DNA from 3 places in the Comamonas trifloxystrobinivorans genome. Region 1 is predicted to be linked to each of the others. Evidence: predicted binding sites of a transcription regulator. Region 1 holds the regulator's gene; each other region holds the start of a gene.
What was found. The regulator LexA, encoded in region 1, represses DNA repair genes until DNA is damaged. The targets are predictions, from matches to a motif close to ACTGTATNNNNATACAGT.

Region 1 (7,205 bases):
AAGAAACCGTCAAAAAGCGCCTCGACGTCTACAGCAGCCAAACCCGCCCCCTGGTCGATTACTACAGCAACTGGGCCAAGCAGGACCCGGCAGCCGCCCCCAAGTACCGCGCCATCAGCGGCATGGGAAGCGTGGAAGAAATCACCGCCCGCGCCATTGCCGCCCTGGCCGCCTGAAGCCACTGCCAACGCCCAACTGCAGGCAGCGGGCCTCCCGCCCAGCGCTCCAGCAGCCAAGCGCACAAAAGCCACTATCGCACTGATAGTGGCTTTTTTGTTGTCCGCTCGCCGGGTCTCAGGCCTCCCAGCCCGACCGCTCACCCGGTTACACGCCACCTCTTGGCAAAGCAGCCCTGCTCCGATTTAATAAACAAGCACTATCAATGCACATCAACCATCACCCAGGTCTATGAATCAGGCTCGGGTGCTGCCAAGGAGCACGCTCATGATGAAATGGTTAGCCACCGCCTGTCTGGCCTTGGTGTTTACGGTTCTGTCCTTCAACGCCTTCATCAACAACAACCTCAGCCAGCAAAAAAGCAGCAACCGCATCATCGCGATGCTGACCGACTTATACAGCTGGCTGCTTTCCACCATTGGCAGCATGCCAACCGGCGTGTTGTTCGCCGTGTGTGCCATCGGCATTGTGGTGGCGGCGGTGATGGATGGACGCAAACCGCGCCAACCTCCCACCATCTGATGAAGCTGACGAGTCCTAGCTCACCAGCGAGCGCGCCAACTCAGACCGCATAAATCTCCAACGGCAGCCCATCCGGATCGCTGAAAAAGAAAAACGGCTTGCCAGTCGCCTCGTCCCAGCGAATCTCCTCGCACTCCACAGCCTGCGCCTGCAAATAGCTGCGCGCTGCGGGCACCGATTGCACGCTGATCGCCAAATGGCGCAAACCGCAGGCTTCGGGGCGGGAGACGCGGGGCGGCGGCTCGGGGAAGGAGAACAGCTCCAGGTGCCCACCGCCGGGCACGGCGAGATCAAGCTTCCACGAATCACGCGCGGCGCGGTATTCCTCGGCCACAATGCTGCAGCCCAATACCTGCGTGTAAAAAGCCTTGGAGCGCTCGTACTGCGAAACGATCAAGGCCACATGGTGCAAGCCTTGGGCGCCCAAAGGGTTCGTGGCATCGGCAATACCTTCGCTATTCACGGCAACACCCCCATCAACGCCAACTGCAGACTCACCCGGGCTTTATAGGGGTTCAGCCCCACCGACAGATCGGTGGTCAGATCGGCAGCCTGCGGCAAACGCGCATCGGCAATCACGCCATCGCTGCAACGGCTGCTGCGCCAAGTGGCCACGCCTTGTTGGCGTGCGCGCTCCAAAGCTGCTTCCAAAGCCTGGTGAACAGTGCCATTGCCTGTGGTTGCCACCACCAAGCCGCGTACGCCTTGCGCCACCAATGCGTCTACCAGTTGCGCGCGGGCACCCGCATGGCTGCTGACAATCTCGACCCACGGCCATTCGTCCACGGCGGGCAAAGCTGCCAGACTTTGCTGGCCCAGGTACTTGGCGTCGCTGGCGCAGCCCGTGCTGTCCCGCAAACGCACACCTTCGCTGCCCACCCAAGCCAAGACAGCTTGCTCGCCCGACGAAAAAGCCAGCAAACGGTGCGGATGCACCTTCTGCACCCAGCGGGCACTGTGCAGCTCGCCGCCGCCAGTCAACGCCACCACTTCGCGCAGCAAGGGCTCGCCTTTGGCATTGCGGGCCGCAGCGGCGGCTACGGCGTCTTTCAGGTTTTGCGGGCCATCGGGCATCAAGGCGTTGGCCGGGCGCATGGCGCAAGTCAGCACCACAGGCTTGGGCAAGCGCCCCAAACAACTGTGCAAAAACCAGGCCGTCTCTTCCAGCGTATCCGTGCCGTGCGTCACGACAACACCCGCAATGGCCTCGTCGCGCATGGCTTTGTCGCAGGCTTGCAACAGCGCCAGCCACACGCCATCGTCCATATCTTTGCTATCAATTTGCGCCAACTGAATGGCTTCCAGCTTGCCTCCAGCAGCGTTCTCAATGCCTGGAATTGCTGCCGCCAATGCCGCCACCGACAGCTGCGCCGCCCGGTACTGGCCGGGGTGTTCGGCGTCGTCGGCCATACCGGCAATGGTGCCGCCGGTGCCAACGATCAAAATTTTTTGCTCCAAGGCTTGCCTCCCGGAAAAAACTGGTTAAAAATACAGGTACTGGATTGATATACAGGTGTTTGAAAGCACAGTGCTCCGGCCCAGGCCGTGCACCGCAGATCACAGATCGGAGATCTTATGCGAGACCATCCCAAACTGACCGCGCGCCAACAAGAAATTCTGGACCTGATCCAGAACGCCATCTCGCGCACCGGCGCACCGCCTACCCGCGCCGAGATTGCCAGCACGCTGGGCTTCAAATCGGCCAACTCGGCAGAAGACCACCTCAAGGCACTGGCCCGTAAAGGCGTGATCGAGCTGGTCAGCGGCACCTCGCGCGGCATCCGCCTGGTCAACAGCACGGTGCGCTCCATCAACACCGCCCGCGGCACGCGCTTTGCATCGCCGCTGGCGCGTACTGGCAGTGCGCCTGTCAGCCGCGTTGTGCAAACCCTGGCTTCGCTCAGCCTGCCACTGATTGGGCGCGTGTCTGCCGGCTCGCCCATCCTGGCGCAAGAGCACGTAGACCAAACCTACAGCGTGGAAGGCAGCCTGTTCCAGCAGCAACCCGATTACCTGCTGAAAGTGCGCGGCATGTCCATGCGCGATGCCGGCATCATGGATGGCGATCTGCTGGCCGTCAAAGCCACACGCGAGGCACGCAACGGCCAGATCATCGTGGCCCGCCTCGGCGATGACGTCACCGTCAAGCGCCTGCAGCGCACCAAAGAGGGCATCGAGCTGCTGGCCGAGAACCCAGATTACCTGCCCATCGTCGTGCAACCCGGCGAGCCATTTGAGATTGAAGGCATCGCAGTAGGGTTAATACGTAACACGATGCTGATGTAAACAGTTGTAAATAGAATCCAACCCAGCCTCAGGTAGCGGGCGTTGTGGGCCCTCACCCACAACCCTGAGGTCGGCGTTCGCCTAGAGCAATCCTGCTGTCACCCGTACACCCAGGAGTTTCCATGCTCATGTCTGCAGCATTGCGCGCGCTCGCGCCCTTCTCGCTCGTCGCTGGCCAGCCCATTGTCCAAATGCTCCAGCGCGCCACCACCCTCAACGCTCGCCGCGGCCGCAAAGCCAGCACTGGCGCCGCCAACGACAGCCAGCACGCAGCGCAGGTGCATTGCTTTATGGCAGCATCTTCTGCCGCCCCCCGCGCCACCAGCCAGCAACTGAGTCTGCTGGATACCGATAGCCAGGCGGCTGCCCAAGAGCCCGTGCAAGAGCCAGAACCCAGCCAACGCCCGATTGACCGTATTCGCCTGCCGCGCAAGCCCGCCACGCGCCGCCGCCTGCCAGCCACGGCTGCAGCGCCACAGAGCTTTTTGTCGGTGCAGCGCTGCAGCGCCCAGGCCGCCAACGATGCCTCGATCAAGCGCTACTGGGCCAAACCCAGCAGCCTGCAACGCGAGCGCGGCATGCGCTGGGCCATGACAGGCAGCATGGCCGATATCTGCGCCGAGCTCGAACGCCTGGAGCGCTTGGAACGCCAGCACTGCTGAAGCAGGCTGCGCAATCAGCCTAGCAACCGCCCTGTCACCTCACAAGCAGCATCTAGCGCGCAGCGCGGGCAGTGGCCATCGCATCGGCACGAACAGTACTGAATAGCGGCAGAGGCAGCTATAAAAAAACAGCTGCCGCAGTTTTGCGCTGCAGCAGCTGTTTTATCCAGGCCCCCAATCAGAGCAACGGCTTGGGTTGTGTGGCTAGCCAGCCTGCCCAGATTGGAAACCTAGGCCTGGATCGTAATACCAGGCCTCAGCCCTTGAACTCCGGCTTGCGCTTTTCCAAGAAGGCGCTCACCGCCTCGCGGTGGTCGGCCGTTTGGTGTGCCAGTGCCTGGTAGGCAGCCGACAGTTCCAAGATCGAAGCCAAGCTTTGGTGCATGCCTTCGCGCAGCAACTTCTTGGTCATGCGGGTGACTTGCGGCGGGTTGGCTGCAATCTCCAGCGCCAGCGCATTGGCCGCTTGCAGCAATTCCTCGTGCGGCACCACTTGCGACACCAGGCCCCATTGCAAGGCGGTGGCGGCGTCAATCATGCGGCCCGTCAAAGACAGCTCGGCAGCGCGCGACATGCCAATCACCCGCGGCAGCAACCAGGCACCACCGTCGCCGGGGATGATGCCCACTTTGACAAAGCTCTCGGCAAACTTGGCCTTGTCCGAGGCAATGCGCAGATCGCACATGCAGGTCAAATCCAGCCCCGCGCCCACGGCCGGGCCGTTGACGGCGGCAATGGTGGGCACTTCCTGGTTGAACAGCGCCAGCGGCAAACGCTGAATGCCTTGGCGGTAGTCTTCGCGGATGCGCATGCCGTCCACGTCGCCAAACGACTGCTCTTGCATGGTCTTGATATCGCCGCCCGACGAAAACGCCGGCCCTTCGCCGGTCAGAATCACCGCACGCACCGAACTGTCGGCGCGGATTTTCTCGATCGCCTGCAAAAACTCGTCCACCGCCGTGTTCCCGGTCAAGGGGTTGCGGCGCTCGGGTTGGCACATGGTCAGGGTGACCACATGGCCGCTTTGCTCGTATTTCAAAAATGCTGTCATGGCATGGCTCCTTCAGTTTTGCCAACGAGCATACGGGCAAAACCCCTGTCGCGAAACCTATCAGCTGAGAGCATTTTGATATTGGACGCCTTCGCCAAACCGCCCTAGCCTGCAAACGATTCACCAAGCGCAGCGGGAGCTGCGCTGGCCCTCGGCCCCGCCTGCATGCGAACAACGACCTTGCCAAACAAGGCACACCGGACACCAAGGAGACAGCCCCATGCAAAAACGCCTATTTCTACAAGCTCTGGGCCCCGTGGCCGCAGTCGCTGCTTTGCTCACTACCTGGCCGGCGCTGGCGGCCGATGCGCCCTTGCGCTGGGTCGTGCCTTATCCTGCAGGTGGCGCCGCCGACCAGATTGCGCGCATTGTGGCCAACGATGTGGGCCAGGCCAGCGGCCAAGCCATCGTGATAGAGAACAAAGGCGGAGCCGCTGGCATGATTGCCGCCGAAACCGTGCTACGCGCAGCGGCCGACGGGCAAACTTTCTTCGTCGGCTCCAATGCGCCCTTGGTCATCAACAGCGCCATCTACGCCAAGATAAGCTACGACCCAGCCAAAGACTTTGTGCCCGTGGTCGGTCTGGGCAAAGCACCGCTGCTGCTCGTCACCCGCAAAGACCTGGGCGCGGCCGACGTCAAAGCGCTGGTAGCCAAGGCCCAGCAAGCACAACAAGCAGGCAAACCGCTGACCATGGGCTCAGCCAGCAGCGGCAACATCACACACCTGGCTGGCGAATACGCCAGCGACCGCCTCGGCTTCAAAGTCACCCACGTACCGTTTGCCGGCAGCGCGCCTGCCATCACCAGCATGATGGGCGGCAATGTCGATGTGATGTACGACGCACTGCCGTCCTCCATGCAACAAGCCATTGGCGGTCGCATTGTGCCGCTCGCTATTTTGGACAACCAGCGTTTTCCGCAGCTGCCGCAGGTCCCCACTCTGGCAGAGCTGGGTTTTGCCGGCACCGAAGCCAGCGCCTGGTTTGGCCTGGTGGCTCGCAACGGCACACCGGCCGCCGCTATTGAGCGCATGAACCTGGCTGTCAACCAGGCACTGGCCAAGCCCGATGTGCAAGACAAGCTGCGTCGCATAGGTGCCCAGCCGCTCGCCGGAAGCGCCGCAGAATGGGGCGATTTCATTCGCTCCGAGCGTGAGCGCTGGATTCCGGTCGCCAAGCGGCTGGAGATCAAGGCCGAATAAGGCCGCCACCCTGACATCCCTGTTTGAGTTTGAACCAGCCATGACCTCTTTGACTTTTGAGCTGCGCGGCAGCACCGCCGTGCTCACCATGAACCGCCCCCAAGCCCGCAATGCGCTTGATGACAGCATGCGCACCGAGTTTGCCCAGCGCGTGGCCCAGGTGCGCGATGACCGCAACATCAAAGCCGTGGTGCTGACCGGCGCTGGCGGCCATTTTTGCTCGGGTGGCGACATCAAGGCCATGCAAGCCACCGTGGCCGGCAAGCAAGACGTGTTCGACAGCCGCGCCCGCATGCTCGATCTGCACCGCTGGTTCGATGAACTGCTCGATCTGGAAAAGCCCGTCATCACCGCCGTGCAAGGCAGCGCTTTCGGCGCCGGCCTGTCGCTCGCCTTGGCGGGCGATTTTGTGCTGGCCGCGCCCTCGGCCAAGTTCTGCTGCGTGTTTGCCAAAGTGGGCTTTGTGCCCGATCTGGGCGCCATGTATTTGCTGCCGCGTTTGGTAGGCCTGCAAACCGCCAAAGAGCTGGCCTTTACCGCCCGCGTGGTGGGCGCGCAAGAGGCCCAGCAACTGGGCATGGCCCATCGCGTCACCGGCGAAGACGTGCTGGCCGAAGCCCTGGCGCTGGCCGAGCGCTTTGCCAGCGCACCCACCGAAGCCATTGGCTACACCAAGCGCGTGATGAACCGCGCTTTTGAAAGCCAGCGCGCCGACATTTACCAGCAAGAAGCCCTGGCCCAAACCCTGTGCCGCGAAACCGCTTTCCACCAAGAGGCCATTGCCCGCTTCAGCGCCAAACAATCGCCGCTGTATGACTGGCGTGATTGAACCATCGGTAATGCATTGCCCTGCTCCCGACAAGGCCAGCGCCCAGCCACAACATTTTTAACAATCTCGCCACTGGGCGCGGGCCAACGCATCGGCTCGGGCTGAGGCTCACCCAAGCCATGCTCCGAGGGCTGCCAATTGTTCGCATTGGCGCTTTTTCGGGTGCTTTTTTCGGCTAACCCGTCGCCGAACCTGCATTGACAGCCTGCTGTGCAGGCCTTCCGTTTGCCACGTGCCAGGCCGGCCCACTTTCAAGCTTGGCGCCCGCAGGTCTTGCTCTGCGCCTGCTGCGTTGATGGCAGCCATTTCTGGTGCTATGCTGCGACGCCGCCGCGCTGGAGCGGCACTGTGACGATCCAAGGACCGAATGACTGCCACGCTGCCCCCAAGCCCCAAGCCCCAAGCCTTCCATGCCCGCGCCACGCCCTCCTGTGTTGCCCATGTTCTACCGCGAACTGGTCACCCTGGATTCAT
Region 2 (7,205 bases), on a different contig from region 1:
TTGGCATCGGCCTCGATTTCCTTGACCATCACGCGCTTGAGCGAGTTCGGGTTGGCCAGAATGTCTTCGAGCTTGCCCTTTTCATCGCGCAGCTCTTTGAGCTCTTGCTCGATCTTGATGGCTTCCAGTCGTGCCAGTTGGCGCAGGCGGATTTCCAGAATGTCTTCGGCCTGGCGTTCGCTCAGGTCAAAGCGCGCCATCAGCGCCGGCTTGGGCTCGTCGCTGGCGCGGATGATGGCGATCACCTCGTCGATGTTCAGCAAGATGAGCTGGCGGCCTTCGAGGATGTGGATGCGGTCCAGCACCTTGTTCAGGCGGTGCTGCGAGCGGCGCGTGATGGTGTGCTGGCGGAACTCGATCCACTCTTCCAGCATCTGGCGCAGCGATTTTTGCGTGGGCTTGCCGTCGATGCCGACCATGGTCAGGTTGATCGACGACGAGGTCTCCAGGCTGGTGTGCGCCAGCAGGCAGGTGATCAGCTCGGACTGCGGCGTCTTGCCCGTCTTGGGCTCGAACACCAGGCGCACGGCCGCGTCCTTGCTCGATTCGTCGCGCACGCCGTCCAGCACCGACAGCACCGTGGCCTTGAGCTGGGTTTGCTCTTGCGACAGGGTTTTCTTGCCGGTCTTGACCTTGGGGTTGGTCAGGTCCTCAATCTCTTCGAGCACTTTTTGCGACGAGACACCGGGCGGCAGCTCATTCACCACCAACTGCCACTGGCCGCGCGCCAGCTCTTCAATCGTCCAGCGCGCGCGCACTTTGATCGAGCCGCGGCCGCTGCGGTAGGCATCGGCAATGTCCTTGTCGCTGCTGATGATCTGGCCACCGCCAGGGTAATCCGGGCCGGGAATGATGGCGTGCAGATCGGCATCCGTCATCGCCGGCTTTTTGATCAGCGCCACGCAGGCGTCGGCCACTTCGCGCAGGTTGTGGCTGGGGATTTCGGTGGCCAGACCCACGGCAATGCCGCTGGCGCCGTTGAGCAGCGAGAACGGCAGGCGCGCTGGCAACTGGGCCGGCTCTTCTTCCTTGCCGTCGTAGTTGGGCACAAAGTCCACCGTGCCCATGTCGATCTCGTCGAGCAGCAAGGTGCTGATCTTGGCCAGACGCGCTTCGGTGTAACGCATGGCAGCGGCGCCGTCACCGTCGCGGCTGCCGAAGTTGCCCTGGCCATCGACCAGCGGGTAGCGCTGCGAAAAATCCTGCGCCATGCGCACCATGGCGTCGTATATGGCCGAGTCACCGTGCGGGTGGTACTTACCCATGGTGTCGCCCACCACGCGGGCGCTCTTGGCCGGAGCCGCGCCGTGCGTGGCGTTGGCGCCCGAGAAGCCCAGGCCCATGCGGCCCATGGTGTAGAGAATGCGGCGCTGCACGGGCTTTTGGCCGTCGCAGACATCGGGCAGCGCCCGGCCTTTGACGACCGAGAGCGCGTATTCGAGGTAGGCGCGCTGCGCGTAGTTGCCCAGGTCCAGGCTGTCGCCGTTGCCCGGCGGGGTGGTGGAGGAGAACTCCAGACCGGTTTGTTCACTCATCTTGTGCTAGCTTTCTGTGCTTGCTGGCGAGCCAGGTGCTGCGCTTGTGCTTTGCTTTTTTGCAGCAGCAGGGCCACCAACGGGCTTCGCTTGGGTGTGTTGGGTAGGTGGGCCTCAGATGTCGACGTCGACCTCGTTGCCGTGCAGCTCCATCAGGTCGCGGCGCGCAGCGGCTTCGCCCTTGCCCATGAGCTGGCCCATGACCTGCCGGGTCTGGTCCAGATCGGTCTGCGTCAGCAGCACCGGTTGCAGGCGGCGGGTGTCGGGGTTAAGCGTGGTGTCCCACAGCTGCTCGGCGTTCATTTCGCCCAGGCCCTTGAAGCGGCTGACCTTGCATTTGTCGCGCGCCACGCCGTCTTTGGCGGTTTTCTCGAAAATGCCTTTGAGCTCGGCCTCGTCCAGCGCGTAGACCTTGGCGGCCGGCTTTTTGCCACGCGCCGGCACATCCACGCGGAACAGCGGCGGCCGCGCCACATACACATGGCCTTGGTCGATCAGCTTGGGAAAGTGCTTGAAGAACAGCGTCAGCAGCAACACCTGGATGTGCGAGCCGTCCACGTCGGCATCCGACAAGATGCAGATCTTGCCGTAGCGCAGGCCGCTCAGATCGACCTCGTCGTCCGGGCCATGCGGATCGACGCCGATGGCCACCGAGATGTCGTGGATTTCGGTATTGGCGAACAGGCGGTCGCGGTCTACTTCCCAGGTGTTGAGCACCTTGCCGCGCAAGGGCAGCACGGCCTGGGTTTCTTTGTCGCGGCCCATCTTGGCCGAGCCGCCAGCCGAATCGCCCTCGACCAGGAAGACCTCGTTGTAGGCGATGTCGCGGCTTTCGCAATCGGTCAGCTTGCCGGGCAGCACGGCCACGCCCGAGCCCTTGCGCTTTTCCACCTTCTGGCCGGCGCGCTGGCGCGTTTGTGCGGCCTTGATGGCAATTTCTGCCAGCTTCTTGCCGTATTCCACGTTCTCGTTGAGCCAGAGCTCCAGCGCCGGGCGCACCATGCCCGAGACTAGGCGCACCGCGTCACGCGAGTTCAGCCGCTCCTTGATCTGGCCTTGGAACTGCGGATCGAGCACCTTGGCGCTGAGCACATAGTTGGCACGGGCAAACACGTCTTCGGGCATGAGCTTCACGCCCTTGGGCAAGAGCGAATGCAGCTCGATAAAGCTTTTCACGGCCTGGAAAAGGCCATCGCGCAAACCGCTCTCGTGCGTGCCACCAGCGCTGGTGGGGATCAGGTTGACGTAGCTCTCGCGCACCGGCTGGCCTTCTTCGGTGAAGGCCACGCACCAGGCCGCGCCTTCGCCTTCGGCAAAGTGGTCGTCGTGCTTGCCGGCAAAGCCTTCGCCTTCGAACACCGGGATCACCGGATCGACCGGCAAGGTCTGCAGCAAATAGTCTTTGAGGCCGCCCTTGTACTGCCAGGTCTGCGTGTCGCGGGTTTTGTCGTTGGTCAGCACCACGCTCACGCCCGGCATCAGCACAGCCTTGCTGCGCAGCAGGTGCACCAGCTCGCCCATCGGCAAGTTGCTGGACTCAAAGTATTTGGGATCGGGCCAGGCGCGCACCGTAGTGCCCTGCTTGCGGTCGCCGCTGGTCAGAGCGCGCACCTTGAGCGGCTCCACCACATCGCCACCGGCAAAGGCCAGCGTCGCCACCGAACCATCGCGGTGCACCGTGACTTCCATGCGCGTGGACAGCGCGTTCGTCACCGACACGCCCACGCCGTGCAAGCCGCCCGAGAAGCTGTAGGCGCCGCCCTGGCCCTTGTCGAACTTGCCGCCGGCATGCAGTCGGGTAAAGACCAGCTCCACCACGGGCGCATGCTCTTCGGGGTGCAAGCCGAACGGGATACCACGGCCGTCGTCCTCGACGCTGATCGAGCCGTCGGTGTGCAGATAGACGCGGATTTTCTTGCCATAGCCAGCCAGGGCCTCGTCGGCGGCGTTGTCGATCACCTCCTGGATGATGTGCAGCGGGTTGTCCGTGCGGGTATACATGCCCGGGCGCTGCTTGACCGGCTCGAGCCCCTTGAGGACGCGTATCGAGCCTTCTGCGTATTCACTGGTAGACGTGTTTTTGCTTGCCATAACTTTCCATTCTAGCGGCTGCAATTGTAATTAGCTGTATGTAATCACAGGTAGAACTTGTTGACGATTGGGCATGGCTGCAACGCCAGGCGCTGAAATGGGCTTGAAATGCTGCGGGGCAATATGCGAGCGACAGCCGCCCAGCGGGCTTGCAGTAACAATTCTGTTATCACGAGACAGTCTATGCATATGCAAAACAACAACGCACAACCATTGTCCCTGGCCCGCGTCCTGCTTTGTGGCGGAGCGGTGGTCACCTTGGCCATGGGCATCCGCCACGGCTTTGGCCTGTGGCTGCAGCCTATCACGCAGGAAATGGGCTGGACGCGCGAGTCCTTCGCCCTCGCCCTGGCCATCCAAAACCTCAGCTGGGGCCTGATCGGCATCTTCACCGGCATGCTGGCCGACCGCTTTGGCGCCACCAAGGTGCTGATTGCCGGCGCGTTGCTCTATGCGCTGGGCCTGGCCGGCATGGCCTGGGCGCCGAACACCATCATGTTTGCACTGACGGCGGGCCTGCTGATCGGCATGGCGCAAACCGGCACCACCTATGCCGTGATCTACGGCGTGATCGGGCGCCAGATTCCGGCCGACAAGCGTTCCTGGGCCATGGGCGTGGCGGCGGCGGCAGGCTCGTTTGGCCAGTTTTTCATGGTGCCGGTGGAAGGCCAGTTGATCGCCAGCCTGGGCTGGCACAACGCGCTGGTGGCCTGCGCGGTGCTGGTGCTGATCATCATTCCGATGGCGCTGGCGCTGCGTGAGCCCAATTTCCACGCGCTCAAAAACGCCAGGTCTGGCGGCCAGCAGCAAACCATTGCGCAGGCCGTGGCTGAAGCCTTCAAAAACCCGAGCTTTCTGTTTTTGACCGCAGGCTATTTTGTCTGCGGCTTCCAGGTCATGTTCATTGGCGTGCACATGCCCAGCTACCTGAAAGATTTTGGCCTGCCGCCGCACGTGGCGAGCTATTCGCTGGCTCTGATCGGGCTGTTCAACATCTTCGGCACCTACCTGGCCGGCTCGCTGGGCCAGCGCGTGGCCAAGCGCTACCTGCTCTCGGGCATTTATTTCATCCGAGCGCTGGCCATCATCGTCTTTTTGCTGGTGCCGCTGTCGCCATGGTCGGTGTATGTGTTTGCGGCCGTGATGGGCTTTTTGTGGCTCTCGACCGTGCCGCTGACCAACGGCGTGATCGCCCAGGTGTTTGGCGTGCAGCATTTGTCCATGCTCAGCGGCTTTGTGTTCTTCAGCCACCAGATCGGCAGCTTCCTGGGCATCTGGCTCGGCGGCTATCTGTACGACCACACCGGCAGCTACGACGCCGTCTGGTACGTGTCCATTGCACTGGGCGTGTTTGCCGGCCTGGTAAATCTGCCGGTCAAGGAAGCGCCGGTGCAGCGCCGGCCCGTGGCCGCTTGAAAACGGTTTTGTTTAAACTAAGCGCCATGCCCAACACCGCCAGCAAGAGCTTGCCCACCGTCCAACCCAGCCGTCCATGGCTGCGCGTGGTGCTGTGGGCGCTGATTGTGGCGGTGCTGGCAGCGGTCTTCATGCTGTACACGCAGCCCGAGTTCATGGTGCGCATGGCAGACCATGTCTGGGCTTGTTTTTGAAGCCAGCGCTCTGCGCATGCAAGCCTCGCCCTGGATTACCCGCTTTGCACCGCTGCTGCCCGCCAACAGCCGGGTGCTGGACGTGGCTTGCGGCAGCGGCCGCCATGCGCGCTATTTGCAATCGCTGGGCCTGCAAGTGACGGGCGTGGACCGCGACCGCACAGCCATCGAAGATCTGCAAGCGAGCCTGTCCGGCCAATGGCTGTTGGCCGATATCGAAAACGCGCCCTGGCCGCTGCCCGGCCAGCAGTTTGACGCGGTGGTGGTGACCCACTATTTGTGGCGCCCGCTGTGGCCGCAGATTCTGGCCAGCGTAGCGCCCGGCGGCTTGCTGCTCTACGAAACCTTTGCTACTGGCAACGAAGCTTACGGCAAGCCCTCGCGCCCTGATTTTCTGCTGCAACCCGGCGAGCTGCTGCGCGTTTGCGCGCATTGGCACACGATTGCTTTCGAGCAAGGTCTGCTGACCGAGCCAGAGCGCGTAGTGCAACGTATCGCCGCCCGCAATACCGAAGGCAGCGTGGTGGCTGCCTACCCACTCTCGCCCGCCTCCAGCTGATCAAGCGCCGCATACGACACGCGGCTTTGCATTACTTTGCGCCGACGCTTGGCAAGCCAAACGCCGTCAAAACACGCCATGGGCTGCGCAAAGCCCGACAGTTGCGGGCATCGCCAAGCTTTTGCGCTTTGTCACAAGCTCCACGACTTCCCCCAATTTCCTCCCAGTTTGGCTTCTACAGTCACTGTATTGGCTCTGCCGCCCGCTGCAAGACACACTCCAGTCCTTCTGCCCTCCAGCAGATCGTTTTTCAACCTCCGGCAGAGCCATCTTTTGACTGAAAGGAAAGCCATGAAACCCATCGAACTCAGCTGCCTGCTTCTGTCCGGCGCGGCCCTCAGCGGCGCCTTGCTGCTTGGCGGCCTGTCTGCCAGCGCCCATGCGGCCAGCCCCAGCCAAGCGGCAGCGGATGCTGTTGCCGCTTGCCAAGGTAAAAAAGAAGGCGATACCGTGGAACTGAAAGTAGACCAGGGCAAAACCGCCAAGGCCGTGTGCCGCAAAGAAAAAGGGCAATTGATCGCCAAACGGACGGCCTCGGTTGGTCCGTTCTAAACGGGTTGGCTCGGACTCTGCACCTGTCCACGTACGGTGTAAGACAATAGTTGGGCAGGCATTGAGTCTGCCCGTTTTGTTTTCTCAACACTCCCCACATTCACCCGTGCCTCTGCGCTTTACCCGCCTCCAAACCCGCGTCCTGCTGGCCATGGTCCTGCTGCTGCTCGGCCTGCTGCTGGGCTTTGCCGGCTTTTCTTACTGGAGCCTGCAACGCGGCCTGGCGCCCTATGTGGCGCAGGTGGAGCTGGGCCGGCTCGAATACTTGGAAAGCCAGCTCAAGCGTGAGTACGCCAAAGCACAAAACTGGAGCGGCTTGAGTGCCGAGCGCTGGAACGCGCTGACCCGCTTTGGCGCGCAAGCAGCCGTGCCTGCCGCTCCATCCGTTGAGGAAAGCAAACCCAAAGGGGCCAGCGTTGGGCCGATTGTGCCAATACCCGATTTGCGCCCCATAGAGCGCCACCCTTTGCACGAGCGCCTGGGCCTGCTCGATGCCCAGGGCCAGCTGATCGCCGGAGTCAAAGGCCCGCGCGGCAGCGCCACCAATCCGCTGTTCAATAGCGACCACCAGCTCATCGGCACCCTGACTTTGGGGCCGCCTGCTGATTTGAAGAACCAGATCGACAGCGCTTTTCTCAAAGAGCACATGTTGTTCTTGGTGGTGGCGGCTGCGCTGGGCTTGCTGGTAGCCGGCGCTCTGTCTTGGTGGCTGAGCCGGCGCTGGATCCGTCCGATCGAAGCGTTGTCGGCCGGTGCCAAAGCATTCGGCCAGGGCCAGCTCGATTACCGCATCTCCGCAGTTGGCGACGACGAACTCGGCCAGCTGGCGCGCCGCTTCAACCATATGGCCGAGCAACT
Region 3 (7,205 bases), on a different contig from region 1:
CCTGGAAACCTGCTACCTGCTGCTCAACGGCGAACTGCCCAACGAAGCACAGAAGGCCGACTTCGAAAACCGCGTGACCCAGCACACGATGGTCAACGAGCAAATGCAGTTCTTCCTCCGTGGCTTCCGCCGCGACGCACACCCCATGGCTGTGCTGACCGGTCTGGTGGGCGGCATGTCGGCTTTCTACCATGACAGCACCGACATCCATAACCCCGAGCACCGCGAAATCGCCGCGATCCGCCTGATCGCCAAGATGCCTACCCTGGTTGCCATGGCGTACAAGTACGGTGTGGGCGCACCTTACATGTACCCCAAGAACGACCTGTCGTACGCTGGCAACTTCATGCGCATGATGTTCGGCAACCCTTGCGAAGAGTACAAGGTGAACCCCGTGGTCGAGCGCGCGCTGGACCGCATCTTCATCCTGCACGCTGACCACGAGCAAAACGCGTCGACCTCGACCGTGCGCCTGTGCGGCTCGTCGGGCACCAACCCGTTCGCAGCCATCGCTGCCGGCGTGGCCTGCCTGTGGGGCCCTGCCCACGGCGGCGCCAACGAAGCAGCCCTGAACATGCTGGAACACCTGCAAGCCAACGGCGGCGTGGCCAAGGTCGGCGAGTTCATGGAACAGGTCAAGGACAAGAACAGCGGCGTCAAGCTGATGGGCTTTGGCCACCGCGTGTACAAGAACTACGACCCCCGCGCCAAGCTGATGCAGGAAACCTGCAACGAGATCCTGGCCGAGCTGGGTCTGGAAAACGATCCGCTGTTCGCTCTGGCCAAGAAGCTGGAAAAGATCGCCCTGGAAGACGACTACTTCGTGCAACGCAAGCTGTACCCCAACGTCGACTTCTACTCCGGCATCGTGCAGCGCGCCATCGGCATCCCTGTCAAGCTGTTCACCGGCATCTTCGCCCTGGCTCGCACCGTCGGCTGGATCGCCCAGCTCAACGAGCAAATGGCTGACCCCGAGTACAAGATCGGCCGTCCACGCCAGCTGTACACCGGCTCGGTGGCTCGCGACGTCAAGCCTCTGGCCCAGCGTTGATCCACGCCGCCCGGTGCTCTGTGCACCGGGCTCCGCTCAAAAACCCGCCGCTGGCGGGTTTTTTCATGGGCGTTTCATTAATGCCGTGTTAAGCCAGGCCGGCAACCATGGCTGTTATGAAATGGTTTGCCCGGCTCTCCGCCTCTCCCTCGATCCACCATGCGGCAGGTTCCGTGCTTGGCGGTCGCAGCGCCTCTGACAGCTTTTCGCTGACCTCCGCCGCCCACGGGCGCGCAGCTCTCAAAGTCTGGCAAGCGGCGTTCTTCATCAGCCTGTGGCTGGCCACGGTGGGCAATCTGGCGCTCTGGAAAACCATTGCCAACCTCGGCAGTCTCAGCCTGGGCGGGCGCTGGGCGCTCGGGCTGAGCCTGGGGGCCGCCATCACCTGCGCTTGCTGGGCCATCACCAACTTGTTCAGCTGGGGGCGCGCCAGCAAAGCCGTCATGCTGCTGCTGTGCTGGGTGGCGGCATTTGCGGCCTATTTCATGCTCAACTACGGCATCGCCATTGATGCCAGCATGCTCACCAACGTGCTGCAAACCGACCTGCACGAAGCCGGCGACCTGCTGCATTGGAGCCTGTTTGTCACCGTGGGTGCCATTGCCATTCCGCCCACCTGGTGGCTGAGCCGGCAAAAACTGCAACGCAACGGCTCGTGGAAGGCGCTGCTGCGCCAGCTGGGCATGGTCTTGCTCGCAACCGCCGCTATGGTGCTGGTGGTGCTGGCGGGCTTTGCGCCTATTTCCTCGGCCATGCGCAACCACACGCAGCTGCGCTTCATGATGAACCCGCTGTCCAGCCTGTACGCCGTTGGCAACCTGGTGGCGCAGCAGGTCCACCGTCGCGACACCACCATCTACCCTATCGGCGAAGACGCCAAGCTCGGCGCCAGCTACGCCAGCCAGGCGCAATTCCCCATCTACGTGCTGGTGGTCGGCGAAACCGGCCGGGCGGTGAACTTTGCCGTCAACGGCTACGAGCGCCCCACCACGCCCGAGCTCTCGGCCCGCAAAGACCTGGCCGTGGCGCAAAACGCCTGGGCTTGCGGCACCAGCACCGCCGTCTCGCTGCCCTGCATGTTCTCGCACCTCGGCCGCGCCGGGCAATCGGGCAGCAAATCCTATGAGAACCTGCTGGATGTGCTGCAGCGCGCCGGCCTGGCCGTGCTGTGGGTGGACAACCAGTCGGGCTGCAAAGGCGTATGCACCCGTGTCAACAGCGCCAGCACCATGACCAACCCCAAGACCCCAACAGGCAGCAACGCCAGCATTGGCCTGTCGGCCGAACAAGTTGCAGCCCTGTGCAATGGCGGCGAGTGCGTGGACATGGCCCTGCTGGATAACCTGGACAACCGCATCAACGCCCTGCCCGCCGACCTGCGCGCCCACGGCGTCGTGCTGGTGCTGCACCAGATGGGCAGCCACGGCCCGGCCTACTTCAAGCGCTCGCAGGCGCAAGACAAGAAGTTCGGCCCCGAATGCACCAACGTCGCCCTGCAATCCTGCGAGCGCCAGGCAGTGGTAAACGCCTATGACAACAGCATTGTCGCCACCGACCGCATGCTGGGCGGCCTGCTCCAATGGCTGGAGCACAAGAGCGAACGCCAGCCCACGGCCATGATGTATGTGGCCGACCACGGCGAATCGCTGGGCGAGAACAACATCTACCTGCATGGTCTGCCCTACTCGGTGGCGCCCGATGTGCAAAAGCACGTGCCCTGGATCACCTGGCTCTCGCCGCTGATGCAGCAGCGCATGGGCGTGAGCACCGCCTGCCTGCAGCAATCGGTGGCCCAGGCCAAGATCAGCCACGACAACTATTTCCACTCGGTGCTCGGTCTGGCCGATGTGAAGACTGCGCTGCACGACCCCAAGCTCGACATCTTCGCCAGCTGCGCAGGCAGCATGCGAGCAGCTGCACCGCTGGCACAGACTGCCGAGCCGGCTAAAACAGCTCCGTCTGCTGCTGCCCCGGTCGGCTTGCTGGCCGCTGCTGGTGCTGCTGCCACGCCTCAAAGCGCGCCCAGTCCAAAACCGTTCGCTCCCGCCCAAAGCCCAGCCGCTCGCAAGCCCGTGTAAAACGCTGGCGCACCAGATCGGCCCACAGGCCCTGGCCTTTCATGCGTGCGAAAGACTGGCTGTCGTAACTCTTGCCGCGCTGCCGGTCGGCCTCGCTCACCTGGTGCAAATCGCGCACCCGCTGCATCACCCGCGCCGCCCTGTCCGGGTAATAGGCTTGCAGCCACTGCTGGAACACCGTGTTCAGCTCCCACGGCAGGCGCAGCACCGTGTAAAAAGCGCTGCTTGCGCCGGCTTGGCGTGCTGACTCCAGCACTTGCTCCATATCGTCGGTCAGAAACGGGATGTGCGGCGCCACGCTCACCCCCACCGGAATACCCGCCGTCACCAAGCGCTCGATAGTGCGCAAACGCCGGTACGGCGCAGCCGCGCGTGGCTCCAGGCGGCGCGTCAACTCGGCATCCAGACTGGTGATGGTGATGTAGACAGCTGCGCCCTGCTCTTGTGCCGCCGCGGCAATCAAATCGATATCGCGCTCCACCGTGCTGCTTTTGGTGATGAGCGAGAAAGGGTGGCCAGCCTCGCCCAGCACTTCGATCACCTGGCGCGTCAGGCACAGCTCACGCTCAATGGGCTGGTAGCAATCAGTGGCCGAGCCAATATTGAGCGATGCCCGCTGGTAACGCGGGTGGCTGATCTCGCGCCGCAGCACCTCGGCAATATTCGTCTTGGCAAACAGCTTGGTCTCGAAATCGAGGCCTGGCGAGAGATTCAGATAGCTGTGGTAAGGCCGCGCATAGCAATAAATACAGCCGTGCTCGCAGCCTCGGTACGGATTGACCGAGTGGTCGAAGTAAATATCGGGTGAGTCGTTGCGCTGGATGGCGCTGCGGGCTTTTTCCTCGCGCACCTCGGTCACCGGCGCAGACTGCGCAGCGGCCCAGCCACCGCCCTCATCTGCTGCATCCGCTCCATCAGCCTGCGCACCAGCTGCCTGCGCTTGCCAGCCATCATCCAGCCACTCGCGCTGGTCGCGCGCAAACCGGTGTGGCGGCGCGCTGACTGCACCCCGCCCTTTGTACAGCGGCAACACCGGCAGCTGCACTGCGGGCACAGGCTCCACTTCTTCCGCACTGCGCTGCCAAGCCAAGCTCTCTGGCTTTGCAGTACTTGCTTGAGAAGGTGTACGGGCTGGCGACATATCTGTTTATTTATACAGTACTTTGCGCCAAATACTGGGAGAAATCGGCTTTTTCCACGAGCACAAAAGGGGAAAAAGCGCTGCGCCTGCAAGAGCGCTCTATTCGCACCAAGTTGGTGCGAGATTGCGAATCGCCTACAGTCGGCTTTTCACCATCCGGAGGAAGTTTTGATGTCTCGCAAGCCCCATCTCATCTTGTCGTCGTTGGACGTGGATCGCCTGGAGGCTTTGCTCGCGCAGATGTCGCCCACCGCTTTCCCTGGAAAATCCGACCTCGAAGCCGAAATTGCCCGTGCCGATATCGTTGAGCCCAGCGACATTCCGCCCGATGTGGTGACGATGAATTCCACCGTCACCTTCGACATGGCCGAGTCCGGTAAACAGTTCCAGCTGACCCTGGTCTACCCCAAGGATCTCGATGGCAGCGCAGACAAGGTGTCGGTTTTCGCGCCCGTGGGCAGCGCCCTGCTCGGCCTGTCGATTGGTGACGAGCTGGCCTGGCCGTCGGTCGGCGGCAAGAACATGACGGTGCATGTCACCGGCATCGTCTACCAACCCGAGCGAGCCGGCGAACTGCACCGCTAAAGCGCCCGGTCAACAGCCAGCCTGGCTGAGCCCACAAACTGAAAAGCACGCCGAGGCGTGCTTTTTCAATGGGCGCTGGGATTCAAAGCGCGAAACGGGCACTCACCAGACTCACCAGCAAACCGGCGCTGATAAAACCCAGCTCCCAGCGGGCGACACCGCGCAGGCTCGGCGTTCTGGCTTCGACAAAATGGTAGAGCAAGCGCCCGGCCAGCAGCGACAGCGCAAAGGCCACGCACATGCCCAGCCAGTTGAGCCAAGGCTGGTCCGGAATCAGCTTTGCCGCCACCGCGTTGCACAGCACCACGATGGAAAAGTGCACCAGAAACACCGAGTAGGAGAACTGGCCCAGCGCTTGCAGCCAGCGTACCGGCGCCACATGGCTGAGCAGCCAATTGCCGACGCGGCCGTCGGAAGGCACGCGCATCAGCCACAGCAAGCTAATGGCGCTGACCAGCGCTACGGCGATGCGCAGGCGGAACTCCACCTCAAAAGACACCAGGCCCAGCACCAGCAGCAGCGCTGTCCAGGCCCAGGGTTTGGCGCTGCTTTTGCCCCAGTAGGCCAGCATACCCATGCCGTAGGCGCCCAGGAAGTAGACAAACCACATGTCCAGATCGCTGTTGCGGTTCAGGTGCCAGAGCGACAGCGCGGTCAGCCCGATCACCAGGTACTGGCCAGCAGACAGGCCCAACCAGCGCTGGCCCCAGTTGCGCAAAGCGGCAAACAGCAAGGTGACAGCGGCAAACAGCTGGAAATCGATGGCCACATACCAGACGCCGGCCGACAGGGCGCCTTCGCCGGTAATGTCTTGCAACATCAAGGCATTGGCTATCAACTGGTGCCAAGTGGGCTCTTCGGGCACGGATTCGTGCGCAAACCAAGGGCGAATAAAAGCCGCCACCAGCACCGCAAACAACAAGGCCACCGAGTAAGGCGCCAGCAGGCGCAAGGCCCGTTTACCAATTTTCTCCAGCGGCTGGCCGCTGCGGGCCACGCCTTGGGGCGCCAGACTGGCGGCGGCCAGATAGCCGCCCATGACCAGAAAGATCTGTACGGCAATACGGGCGTATTCGGACAGCCAACCGATGATGCCGGGCGTGACGCGGGCGGCCACATCAGACATGGGGCCGTAAAAAGCCATGTGATGCCAGACAATGGCAGCACAGCAGGCCCCTTTGATGACGTCCAGCCACAGATTGCGGTTGTTATGCGTTGTTGTTGAAGACAAGGTCGTCAGGTCGGCAGCACGGCACGGCGGGCTTGCGCCCACTGCGCAGGATGTCGGCAGTGGTGAAACAGTTTGCGCTCCTGCACAGACAAGAACGCACAATGTTTAACGAGCCCCGCCCAAGAAGGGTTGACGGCCTGCAGCGAAAAAACTGCCCACTTTACACAAGCGCACAGCAACGGCGGCGCCCGCTTCCACCTTGTCAGTCGTATGGGTGGTCTGGCCACGATAGTTCAGCATTTTCTGAAAAGACCGATAATCCCTGCCATGAAAACGTCTGACTCTCCGCTGCCTGAACTCACCCGCCAATTCGTATCGCACTTTGGCGAAATGGGCAGCCGCTGGGGCATCAACCGCACGGTCGGGCAAATTTATGCGCTGATTTTTCTCTCGCCACGCCCTATCAATGCCGACGAGATCGCCGAAGGCCTGTCTTTTTCGCGCTCCAATGTGAGCATGGGCCTCAAGGAGCTGCAGTCGTGGCGCCTGGTGCACATGCGCCACCAGCCCGGCGACCGGCGCGAGTATTTCGAGGCGCCCGCCGATGTTTGGGAGATATTCCGCACCCTGGCCGAAGAGCGCCGCCGCCGCGAGATCGAGCCCACGCAATCCATGCTGCGCTCAGCGCTCTTGCAAGAGGCCAACTCCGAAGACGAAAAATACGCCCAGCAACGCATGCAGGAGATGTACGAGCTGATCGACCGCCTGATGAAGTGGTTCGACGACGTACAGCGCCTGAACCCCGAAACCGCCATGCAACTGATGGGCATGGGCAGCGCCGTCACCCGCGTGCTCAACCTCAAAGACCGGCTGACCGGCAAATCACCCGCCAAGAAAGAGGCCCGCAAAGAAGCCGGCGAATAAGCGCCTTCAAGGCTGTTTGGCGTTGTTGTTGGCCGCCGTTTTGGGTGCCAGCACAATGCGCAGCTCGGCAGCTTGCACCTCGATGCGCTGCACCGTATAGCCCAGGCCTTGCAAAAGCAAGCGCTGGCTGGCGGGCAACTCGTACACCACCAAACCATTGAGCACCTGCTCGGCCAAGCTGGGTGCATAGGTTTGAAAAAGCGGCTGGTATTGCTGAGGCACACCTTGCATCTGCAGTTGCTGCACGCGCACGCG

Region 2: ACFIQF_RS07195 (DNA topoisomerase IV subunit B) is a predicted target of LexA. The motif match lies at 3,660-3,677, and genes of this name have one in related genera.
Region 3: ACFIQF_RS01120 (PA0069 family radical SAM protein) is a predicted target of LexA. The motif match lies at 4,272-4,289, and genes of this name have one in related genera.

What each region holds. Positions count from the first base shown of each region.
Region 1 covers NZ_JBHZGV010000011.1:111,261-118,465, forward strand. The annotation lists gene adk (adenylate kinase) at 1-176, shown strand, start outside; gene ACFIQF_RS14840 (hypothetical protein) at 445-699, shown strand; gene gloA2 (SMU1112c/YaeR family gloxylase I-like metalloprotein) at 740-1,162, opposite strand; gene ACFIQF_RS14850 (asparaginase) at 1,159-2,157, opposite strand; gene lexA (transcriptional repressor LexA) at 2,275-2,985, shown strand; gene ACFIQF_RS14860 (hypothetical protein) at 3,114-3,647, shown strand; gene ACFIQF_RS14865 (crotonase/enoyl-CoA hydratase family protein) at 3,904-4,698, opposite strand; gene ACFIQF_RS14870 (Bug family tripartite tricarboxylate transporter substrate binding protein) at 4,919-5,902, shown strand; gene ACFIQF_RS14875 (enoyl-CoA hydratase/isomerase family protein) at 5,943-6,731, shown strand; gene ACFIQF_RS14880 (SapC family protein) at 7,142-7,205, shown strand, end outside.
Region 2 covers NZ_JBHZGV010000005.1:168,994-176,198, forward strand. The annotation lists gene parC (DNA topoisomerase IV subunit A) at 1-1,535, opposite strand, end outside; gene ACFIQF_RS07195 (DNA topoisomerase IV subunit B) at 1,650-3,626, opposite strand; gene ACFIQF_RS07200 (MFS transporter) at 3,810-5,042, shown strand; gene ACFIQF_RS07205 (hypothetical protein) at 5,069-5,236, shown strand; gene ACFIQF_RS07210 (class I SAM-dependent methyltransferase) at 5,217-5,795, shown strand; gene ACFIQF_RS07215 (hypothetical protein) at 5,844-6,347, shown strand; gene ACFIQF_RS07220 (ATP-binding protein) at 6,454-7,205, shown strand, end outside.
Region 3 covers NZ_JBHZGV010000001.1:259,171-266,375, forward strand. The annotation lists gene ACFIQF_RS01110 (citrate synthase) at 1-1,051, shown strand, start outside; partial or broken gene ACFIQF_RS01115 (phosphoethanolamine transferase) at 1,168-2,925, shown strand; gene ACFIQF_RS01120 (PA0069 family radical SAM protein) at 2,996-4,183, opposite strand; gene rnk (nucleoside diphosphate kinase regulator) at 4,442-4,855, shown strand; gene ACFIQF_RS01130 (acyltransferase family protein) at 4,938-6,086, opposite strand; gene ACFIQF_RS01135 (GbsR/MarR family transcriptional regulator) at 6,354-6,950, shown strand; gene ACFIQF_RS01140 (hypothetical protein) at 6,957-7,205, opposite strand, start outside.